One region of the Lachnoclostridium sp. genome, then DNA from elsewhere that is predicted to be linked to it. Evidence: riboswitches for the same ligand, from Rfam matches in the RefSeq annotation. Region 1 holds a riboswitch; the other holds the start of a gene.

Region 1 (5,542 bases):
TTATTATTCGCTTTCGTTAACAGTCTTTTTATGGCTAAATCAACTTCTAATAGCCCGTTAGGAGTTGTTACCGGTTCTATTGCAAAATATTCCGTTTTTTCTAATGTAGTTATCTGAACACGCTCATTGACACGGTCAAACTCTTGCAAAGTTCTTAATTTATAATTCAATCTATTTTCGATTAAAGAAAGCTGTTTTATCTTTTGTTTTATTTCTTTTTGCTGATTTTTTAGTAGGGTTATGGCATTATCGCTGTTACGATGATTCATAAAATCTTTGATTTCCTTTAAGGATAATCCAATTTCCTTAAGTATTAGTATGCTATCTAATACTTCGATTTGATCTGCAGTATAGTAACGGTAGTTATTATTGGAGTCAACTAATTTTGGCTTAAATACATCCTCCTTATCATAGTAGATAAGGGTCTGCTTGGATAGTCCGCTCAATTTAGCAATTTCACCGACTGTAAACTTCGTATTCATGAATGATAAAAACCTCCAATATTTTTCTTGACAATATAGTTACTATATCCTTTATAGTATATCATGTCAAGAAAGTCATACGTATGGCTTTCTTATTTTATTCAGAGAAAGTTTCATTGAATTGCATATGAAATAAATAGGGAAAGAAATTAATCAGTTTTGTGGAGGTTGAAATGAAGAAATTTAACATAAGAAAAGATGCAATCAAGCATTATGGCATTCTTTTATTAGGAGTTGCTATATTAGCCTTTGGATTATTTAATATACACAGCCAAAGTAATATTACGGAGGGCGGTGTACTTGGAATGATTTTATTATTAAAACATTGGACGGGACTCTCTCCAGGAATCACAGGGATATTCTTAGATTCCTTATGCTATTTTATTGGATTTAAATTATTGGGTAAGGAATTTTTAAAAAATGCTTTGATTGCTAGTGTAGGATTCTCCTTCTTTTATAATATTTTTGAACATATTGGATTTATTATTCCTGATTTAAGTAGTATACCATTGCTTGCAGCTATATTAGGTGGATTATTTGTTGGTATCGGTGTTGGTCTTGTAGTTCGTATGGGTGGCGCTTCCGGTGGTGATGACGCCCTTGCATTGATAATTGCTAAACTTTCTGGATGTAATATTTCAAAAGCATATTTTGCAACTGATTTTGTTGTACTATTATTGTCACTTAGTTATATACCAGTACAAAAAATATTTTATTCTTTGATAACTGTTACTTTATCCTCGTATATAATAGGACTTATACACAAGGACAAAAAAAAGGATAACAAAGAGGTAGCTACCTGTTAGGTATCAAGACTGCTTTTCTTGCAGTTGTTCGATAGTCAGATAGATAATCGAACGGAAATGATTGATGTATATAAAATAAAGCCAAATTGCTATAAATGATTGCTCATGATATAATAATTTAGTATCTTTATATTGTAATATGTTCTTAATGAGATACAAATAGTAAAGACTGAGCAGGCGATGGACCTTTTTAAGGTCATGGGGCTGGGCCATCTAATTATGGCAGCAGGTGATTATGGATGCACATCTGTGGGACAGTAAGTATGTTCCCATAGATGTGCTTTTTTTGTACATAAAATAATATTATTTAAATAAAGAAATCATTCTGACTGCTATTATGAAAGGAGCGTTTTTATGAATAATGTTAAATCTATAAAAGCTATGAGCAATGTCGTTTTGAACATAAACAAACAGTACTATATTAAAAAGTATGGAATTGATTTCTATAAAAAATTTAAAAAAGGCGTAAATAATAAACTGAATGAAATAGTGCCTGTAGTTCCTGATATAGGAGAACATAAATCCAGCTATTTCATGGTTATTTTTTATATAGCTTGGTTTAAGGTTTTAAAAGAAGCCAATGTATCCACAAATGATGCTAATTTTATTATCTGGGATGCTACAGAAAATTGCTTAAAGAAAATCCCCGGTATATTGATACCTTTCGCAAAAAAGATGTACATATTATGGGTTAATTTGGGAACATTATTTCTTGAATGTCTATATTTAACTAACCGCCTAGCATTCAAGAAAGGAGAGATTGTAAATGAACCCGTTTCAAGAAAAACCGAAATCTGTTGACTCCGCTTTTAAAAATTGGAGTGGAATCTACTTAAGACCTTATAATAAACATGAGGTAAGTCCATATACGAAAACCAGAATTATCTTAATGAATGGAACAGAATTTGAATCTGTTTGGTTTGGACACCAAACTCAGAGAAACTGTCCGAATAATGATATTCGTAGAGACTTAGCATTGATAAGAAGAGTGGAACAGCAACAACAAAAAGCTATCGCTTCGTTAAAACCTAAGGATGAGACAATTTTAGAGCATACCATAAGCTATGAGCAGCTAGCGGTTGATCTTACCGCTGAGTTAGCGAAGAGAGAGCCAGATAAGAATGTAAAAGCTGCTCTTGATTTTGCATTGCTAGAAGACTTTGACCATTTATATCGTTATTCGGATTTGTTAGAGGCTACGATGGGGGTTAAGTCAGAGGAATTGGTTGGCAATTATGCTGAGATTATGCCAGGTCGTCCTACCATTTCTGAGCATCGTTATCCATTTGATAATGTGAGATTTTTTATTAATTGTAAATCGGCTACCCCAATTACGAAGCTAAATGTAGCTATTATTACAGCGGCAGAACAGCAGACGATGAACTATTATATGAATGTGGCTGCTTTATATGATCATGATGATCTTGGAAGACAGTTGTATCAAGAAATAGGACTAATTGAGGAACAGCATGTTACTCAATATGGTAGTTTATTAGATACTAAGACAACATTCTTAGAAAATTTGCTTATGCATGAGTATACCGAATGTTATCTTTATTATTCTTGCTTTGAGGATGAAACTGACCTTTATATCAAAGGTATCTGGGAAGAGCATCTTCATCAGGAAGTTGCTCATCTTCATATGGCAGCAGACATGCTAAAGAAATATGAGAAAAAAGATTGGCAGGAAGTAATACCAGATGGTAATTTCCCTCAACTATTAACGTTACACGAGAATAAAGCATATGTACGTGATATTCTTGCAAATACCGTTCATAACACATCCAAAAAAGAAGAGTATGTAAATGTAGCTTCCTTAAGTAGTGATGAGAATTTCTTCAAATTCCAGAAGGCTGTAAATGAGCCAGTGGAAGAAGTGCCAACGCATATAGTGATACAATCCTATATAGATTCTAAGGGTGAGGATTATCGTTATCAAGATACGGATCATCCAGTACCAGCACTTAGTGATCGTACAAAAGATAATGTTTCGGTTGGACGCGAAGCAAACGCAAAGGAGTAATTGGTTATATGCCAAGTGTTGAAGCGAGGTACCTTTGGAACCCGCCTCGATACTAGATACAGGACATTTTTTAGGAGAAGGCTATGCTAGATTAGCCTTCTCCTATATATTACTCCTATATTTACAATTTCATTTACGAATTAAAGGTTGACTATGACAGCATGTCAGCCTTTATACTAGACTTTGTCCCAATGATTAATAATGTATTTATAGGAGGGTTTCAATGCAAAAGTTAAATTTGAAACGGCGGATAGCAATGTTCTTAGCTGCATTAATGTTGCTAACAACAATTATTCCATCGCCGCTTAGTCTGGTTGCAAAAGCATCTAGTACTAACATTGTCCTTATCGAAAGTAGTGGATGGTTAGAATCTGCATACGTGAAGTGGATGCCTATGGACGGGGTAGACGGATATGTAGTGTATGTTAAGAATGCTAATGAAGCGGATACTGCTTATGTTAAGTTAGACAATGAATTAATTAGAGAATATCCAACTTACTATAGGGCTGATGCCGTAGGGCTTTCGGAAGGTATTTATGTTCTTAAAATTGTCCCTGTTGTATCTGGGATAGAAGTTGAGGAGAGTGCAGCGGTAACTGATACTTTAATTGTATCGGCACATACAAGAGAAGGATTTGCATTTTCAGAGTTTTCAACTTACAAAACTGGTTCCGGTGGATATAATAATGATGGAACTGTAAGAAACGGCGCACAGATTATTTATCTTACCAATAAAAACAAAGATACTGTTACTTTAGATGTAATAACAGGCTCTAGTTCTGAGACTTGTACTGGTATTGCTGATATCATGCTAAAGAGAGAAAAAGGGAAAGATACAAGGCCTCTTATCATTCGTATAATTGGTAAAGTAGATACTCCCGCTGGAGTAAGTGGCTCTTTATTAAATATAAAGAAAACATCTAACGTGACATTAGAAGGTATCGGAGACGATGCAACAGCTTATGGCTGGGGTATTCTAGTTCGTGAAGGTAAAAATATTGAGATTAGAAACTTAGGAATCATGTGGTTTGGTGATGATGCAATTTCATTGGATACTAAAAATGAGAATGTATGGGTTCATAACAATGATTTATTTTATGGGGAACCAGGGCGTGCTTCAGACCAGGTTAAGGGAGACGGTTCCGTAGATATCAAAGGTTTTTCCACCAATGTAACGGTTTCTTATAACCACTTCTGGGATTCGGGTAAGTCTAGTCTAGCAGGAATGACGGAAACCCAAGAGTTTTTTATTACATATCATCATAATTGGTTTGACCATTCAGATTCACGTCACCCACGAATCAGACTTGGAAGTATACACATCTATAATAACTATTTTGATGGCGTATCAAAATACGGTATTGGAGCTGCAATGGGAGCTTCTGCATTTGTAGAGAATAATTATTTTAGGAATTGCCAATACCCAATGCTTTCTTCTGGCCAAGGTACCGATAAATATGATCCTAATACAGGTAACTATACCAATAAGGGAACTTTCTCTGGAGAAAATGGCGGTATTATTAAAGAATTTGGAAATTATATGATTGGTCAGGAACGATTTGTAAATCAAGATACAACACCAGACGCGGGACAAATTGATGCCTATACAGTGAAGAGCAGAGAGGAGCAAATCCCAGCTGATGTTGTAACCGTACAAGGAGGAACAAGATACAATAACTTTGATACCGATCCTAGTAGAAGATATCCATATTCCGTAGATTCTGCAGAAGAAGCGAAAGCTAAGATTGAATCTTATGCAGGACGTATTAACGGTGGAGATTTTCAATGGACTTTGAGTGAAGCGGAAGATACGAATTATGAAATTATTACTGAGTTACAAGCAGAAATTAAGAATTATACATCTCAATTAGTTTCCGTTGGTGGATTAGGAGACAAAAAAGAAGAACCAACCATAGTACCAACACAATCACCAATAGAACCAACGATAGCACCAACACAGCCACCAATTAGGGGAGATTATTCACATAATTTTACAACACAAAAACTTACAAGTTCTTTCTATTTGTTTCCAGGATTGGCTAATCTGGCGAACAATAAAGGTACCGTTACATACAATGGTATGACTCTTACGGAATGTTTAAAAATGGAAACCGATACACAGATAGTTTTTACTTCGCCTGCAGATGGTATTTATACCATGGTATTTAACCATACTACTGGTAAAGTTAATGCAAAAGTGAATGGTATAAAGTATACAGGGAATGAAGAAA
Region 2 (5,542 bases), on a different contig from region 1:
TATTAATTGCCGATCTTACCGCGGATAATTGAATTAATACTTCACTACAGTCTACATCTTCTTCCACCATTTTTTTAACAGACTCTAAATGCCCTATCGCTCTAGAAAGACGATTAATCACTGCCTTTTTACTTTCATTGGAATGTTTATGTTTACTCATACCCTCCTCCAAGGTTTCTATTTTTGATATCTATTATATCATGATTTTTTGCCATTTGCCTCTTAAAAATCTAATAAGTAAAAGGATACCTCTTATTGTAATATCCATTGCATATCCGCACCACACACCAAATAATCCGAGATTAAAAGTAACAGCCAATAGATAACCAATACCTACTCGTATTACCCAAATGCCAATTAAAGTTGCATACATAGGAAACTTGGTATCGCCTGCTCCTTGCAATGCGCTTGTCATTATTTGTGTCAAAGCTGCAAACGGTTGGAAAAATGCAATCAATCGAAGTACCATAACTACCTTTTCTTTTATTTCAATCGTATCTGTAAATATAGATGCTAACTGTGGTGCAAATATATAAAATAGGATTCCAATGAAAACCATAATAACTGTTGTTATCCAATTTGATACAAAAGTAATTTTTTTAGCTTTATTTACATCATTTTCACCTAAGCTTATTCCAACTAAAGTTGCTGTAGCCATACCAAACCCAAATGCAGGTATATAAGAATATCCCTCAATACTTCCACCAATGTTATGGGCTACATAGGAAGCGGTTCCTAATGAGATAATCATCCCATTATAAACAAGTTGGCCAATTCGCATAATTAATTTTTCAATTCCAGCGGGAATACCAATAGTTGAAATAGACCTAAGTATTTCATGGTTTATTTTAAAACCTCTAAGCTTTATTTTGAAACTGGAATCTTGATGTATTAATTTGTAATATAAAAAGATTGTTATAATAATTCTTGAAATTGTTGTAGCTAATGCCAACCCTGCAATTCCTAATCCTAGATTAATAAACAGAATATTTAAAATGATATTAAGTATGTTTGATACCCCAGTTGCAAGCATAGGTGTTTTAGTATCTTTTCTAGCTCTAAAACAACTAGATAATATCTGTGTTAAACACAGGAAAATCGACGGAACTGCGACAATTATGTAATAAGGTATTGCATACTCCATAACTTCTTCTGTTGCACCAGAAATCTGTAAAATAGGTTTATAAAATATTAGACTTATAACTCCAATTACAGTACCAATTAACATTCCTAATATGATAGAGTGTTTAATTGCATCGCCTGCTTTTTGATTATCATTACGACCAATGAACCTTGAAATCACCGTAGAAGCACCTACACTGATAGCTGTGTAAAAAGCAATAAAAATATTCATGATAAGATTTGTGACACCAATAGCAGCAATTGCATTATCGTTCAATTTACCTGCAAAGTAAGTGTCTGTCGTGCCTAACAGTGTTTGGAATATATTCTCAATAATGATTGGGAATGCAAGAAAAACAATAATTTTTAAGTAGTTTTTAGATTTGTCATTCATTTTACTATCTCCAGTGATTTAAATTAACCCCCATAGGGGGATATAAAGTTTATATCATAATTCAGTTATGAAATCAATAAATATTTAACCTCATAGGGAAAGTAACGTAAGCGGATTGCGAGTATCCGCCTATACTTACATTTATTTACACAACTGCATTGACATAGAATATTGCGTATGATATAATCCAATTGAACTCTTTGCACTGCATTACATTCATTTCGAGTGCGCGATCAACAGTACAAACTGAGCAGGCGATGAACTTTATTAATTTAAAGTCATGGGGCTGGGCCGCTAATTGCGGCAACAGATTGAATTTTAATTCACATCTGTGGGACAGTAATGTGTTCCATAGGTGTGATTTTTTATACCCTTTTTTGGAATACATAACTGAGGAACGAAGTGCCATAGAGCTATCAAACGAATGCCAGAAGGCTAAAAACGGAGGTAACTTTTATGACAAACAAAGTTAACATGGCAGGAATAACCTCTGCCGAAGCAAAAATATTGCAGGAACAATACGGTAAAAACGAACTCACACCGCAAAAGAAGGAAAGCTTTATAAAAAAGGTTTTTCATATTATCTGTGAGCCAATGTTTTTGCTCCTAATTGTTGCTGCAATTATTTATTTCATTCTTGGAGAACCTCGTGATGGTGCTGTAATGCTAATTTTCGTTATTGGTATTATAAGCATTGATGTCATTCAAGAATGGAAAACAGACAAAACATTAAATGCACTAAAAGACTTAACTGCCCCGCATGTTACAGTTATTCGTAATGGCAAGGAAACCACCATTGCAAGTGCAGACCTCGTACCAGGTGACCTTATGATGATTCATGAAGGTGTTAAAATTCCAGCAGACGGTATTATCGTTAAATGCAATGACCTTTGTGTGGACGAATCATCGTTGACTGGTGAGGCAGAGGGCGTTTGGAAGGTGAATACCGAAAATGCTGAAGCTACATCTGACTATTGGCGAAAAGATTATTGCTATGCTGGTACACTTGTTACACAGGGAACTGCAACTGTCTTGGTCGATAAAATAGGTACTAAAACCGAATACGGAAAAATCGGAGCAAATATTGCATTAGCACCCAATGAAGATACACCACTTCAAAAGCAGACACGAAGTCTTGTTAAGCTTTGTGCAGGTATTGCAGTTATTCTACTAACGCTTGTTGGTATCTTCACTTATTTTAATATTCCTGATCATGAAATCGGTGAAAGAATTATTGAAAGCATACTGTCTGGTATTACGCTAGCAATGGCAATGATTCCAGAGGAATTTCCTGTTATTCTAACAGTTTTTCTTTCTATGGGTGCTTGGCGTTTGGCAAAAAAACAATCCTTGGTACGTAAACTTCCATCTGTTGAGACTCTTGGGGCTGTATCCGTTTTGTGTGTAGATAAAACTGGTACAATAACAATGAACCAAATGAAAGTACAAGACACTTGGGCCATGGACAGTGATACACATACTTTATGTGAAACAATGGGGCTTGGTTGCGAAACTGATGTCTATGACCCAATGGAAAAAGAGATGCTATCTCACTGTGACAGTCTTGGCATTACCAAAGATCATTTATTTAGCGGTGAACTAATCACCGAATATGCTTTTACGAATGAACTAAAGATGATGGGGCATGTTTGGAGAAGAAATGGTGAAATTATAATTGCTGCAAAAGGATCTCCAGAACGTATTTTAACTATATGTAAATTAACTGATGTGGAACTAGAAATCTGTGAGAAAAAAATCTGTGAGATGTCAAAAGAGGGACTTCGTGTCATTGCAGTTGCAACTATGAAACCACAAACTGATGAGGAGATCCCAAAGACAATTACCGATTGCTCCCTAACCTTCCTTGGACTGATTGGTCTTGCAGACCCACCAAGAGAAAGTATAAAAGCAGATATCGCTGTCTGTAACAAAGCTGGTATTCGTGTTGTTATGATTACAGGTGATAATGGAATTACTGCTTCTTCTATTGCTAAAAAAATTGGTATGCCAAACAGTGACAAAATTATTACAGGTGATGAACTAAGTAAAATGACGGACGAAGAACTTCGTAAGAAGGTTAAGGATGTTAGTATTTTCTCTAGAGTTTTACCAGAACATAAGATGCGAATTGTAAAGGCATTTAAGGATAACGGAGAAATAGTTGCAATGACAGGCGATGGTGTAAACGATGCACCTGCTTTAAAATATGCAGACATCGGGATCGCTATGGGCAAACGTGGTAGTGAGGTTTCTCGTGAAGCTGCAGACCTTATCTTAATGGACGATAATTTTACTACAATTGTAGAAACGGTAAAGGATGGAAGAAGAATTTACGATAATATCCGTAAGGCAGTTGGCTATATCTTTACGATTCATATCCCAATTGCATTTGCTTCACTCCTAGCCCCTATGCTTGGTATAGCACCAGTTGCACTATTTTTATTACCACTTCATGTAGTTCTGCTTGAATTGGTAATTGATCCTACCTGTTCGATTGTTTTAGAGCGACAACCTGCTGAATCGGATATTATGGAGCGTAAACCACGTAATCCAAAAGAAAAACTTGTGAATATTAAAATGCTGTTAAAGAGCGTTGTTCAGGGTATTGTGATTTTTGCTTCTTCATTTGCAACATATTTTACAGTTCTTGCAGGAAATGAGGATAATGCATCTTTGGCTCGTACAATGGGACTTACAATCATTATACTATCGAATTTATTTCTTGTTCTAGTTAATAGCTCTGACCACGATTTTGCAATACAGTCCTTTGCTCGCCTTGTAAAAGATAAGGTAATGTGGATTGTCGCTGTATTTACCATTTTAGGATTGCTAGCTATTCTGTATACGCCACTTACAGGATTTTTAAAGCTTGCATCGTTATCTACTAGTCAGTTCATAAGAGCATTTGGAATAGCTGTTGTTTCTGTTTTTTGGTATGAATTAGTAAAGGTATTTAAGAAACTTAAGGTTCAGTAGACTTATAATCATTTCTATACACAATTGATACAAAAATGTATCTGATTAATATGCATGACAAGAAGTTTTAGCTATTTTCGTTTAAAATACAGTAAATAAAATGAATAAAAGCGGTCAGGATTTTTTTACGCCTGACCGCTTCTCTTCTATGCTGTTTCTATAAAGTATTTCAGAAAAATAATGCATATTAGTTTTATAGAAAAAACCTCATCAGGGAAGTCCCCCGCTTACATAAGCGGGGGTATGGACTTGCCTGTTTTAAAATGCCACGTAGTGGCAATGAGGTAGAGCTGGTAGCGCAAGCGGATTACGAATATCCGCTTTGACACACTTACTTGTTATTCAAATATTTTTTCATAGCACTGAGTGTAGTTCATCCTGTCAAACCCTATCTTGCAATAATAATTATATGGTTCTTCATCAGGTGTTACAAACACTTTCTTGCAACCATACGATTGTAATATTTTTAATGAGTTATATACACAAGCTTTTCCTAATCCAGATTTACGATATTCTTTTGAGGTTACCATTGGTTCTAAAAGCCCTGTTTGAGTTTTATTATCATACCAGAAACCGCAAAAGGATGCATAACTACCATCTGGTGCTATAACAACACTACAAATATCACGGTTATAATTTAGCCAAGCATGTTTTATTGGAAGATAAACTTCATCGTCTATCTTAGGTATTTTACCTTCATAGTTAAAACCTTCCCAAATCAATTTGCTCAATCGGTCAACTACTTAATTAGGTGCTAGTCTTATTGATAACCGCATTAGCTTGACATATTATATGGGAAAATTTACAATACTCATATGGATTAAATGTAATTCTTGGAGGCCGATATGTTTGAAATGAGGAGAACAAAAAATGTTCAGTTAGGTTTAATTATAATTTCCTGTATTGCACTTATAGTTTCTTATGTGCAATCTCATAGTATAGTCCGATATTCATCTTTCATTGTTTTGTTTACTTCAATAACGATTAATGTAGTTATTAATTGTATCCGAAAAGATGTGGAAGAAAACTTTAAAGCTCTTCAAAAGAGAT

Evidence for each region. A riboswitch is a leader RNA that binds a small molecule or an ion and turns the genes downstream of it on or off. The one in region 1 is predicted to bind nickel and cobalt.
Region 2: another riboswitch for nickel and cobalt. It lies ahead of RTP52_RS07190 (cation-translocating P-type ATPase); the one in region 1 lies ahead of RTP52_RS04295 (hypothetical protein).

Annotation. Positions count from the first base shown of each region.
Region 1 is NZ_DAMADT010000004.1:28,134-33,675, forward strand. It holds gene RTP52_RS04285 (MerR family transcriptional regulator) at 1-482, opposite strand, end outside; gene RTP52_RS04290 (YitT family protein) at 656-1,288, shown strand; NiCo riboswitch at 1,448-1,548, shown strand; gene RTP52_RS04295 (hypothetical protein) at 1,643-2,089, shown strand; gene RTP52_RS04300 (hypothetical protein) at 2,055-3,311, shown strand; gene RTP52_RS04305 (pectate lyase family protein) at 3,535-5,542, shown strand, end outside.
Region 2 is NZ_DAMADT010000007.1:116,685-122,226, reverse strand. It holds gene RTP52_RS07200 (metal-sensing transcriptional repressor) at 1-160, opposite strand, end outside; gene RTP52_RS07195 (MATE family efflux transporter) at 194-1,516, opposite strand; NiCo riboswitch at 1,753-1,858, shown strand; gene RTP52_RS07190 (cation-translocating P-type ATPase) at 1,973-4,492, shown strand; gene RTP52_RS07185 (GNAT family N-acetyltransferase) at 4,831-5,223, opposite strand; gene RTP52_RS07180 (hypothetical protein) at 5,338-5,542, shown strand, end outside.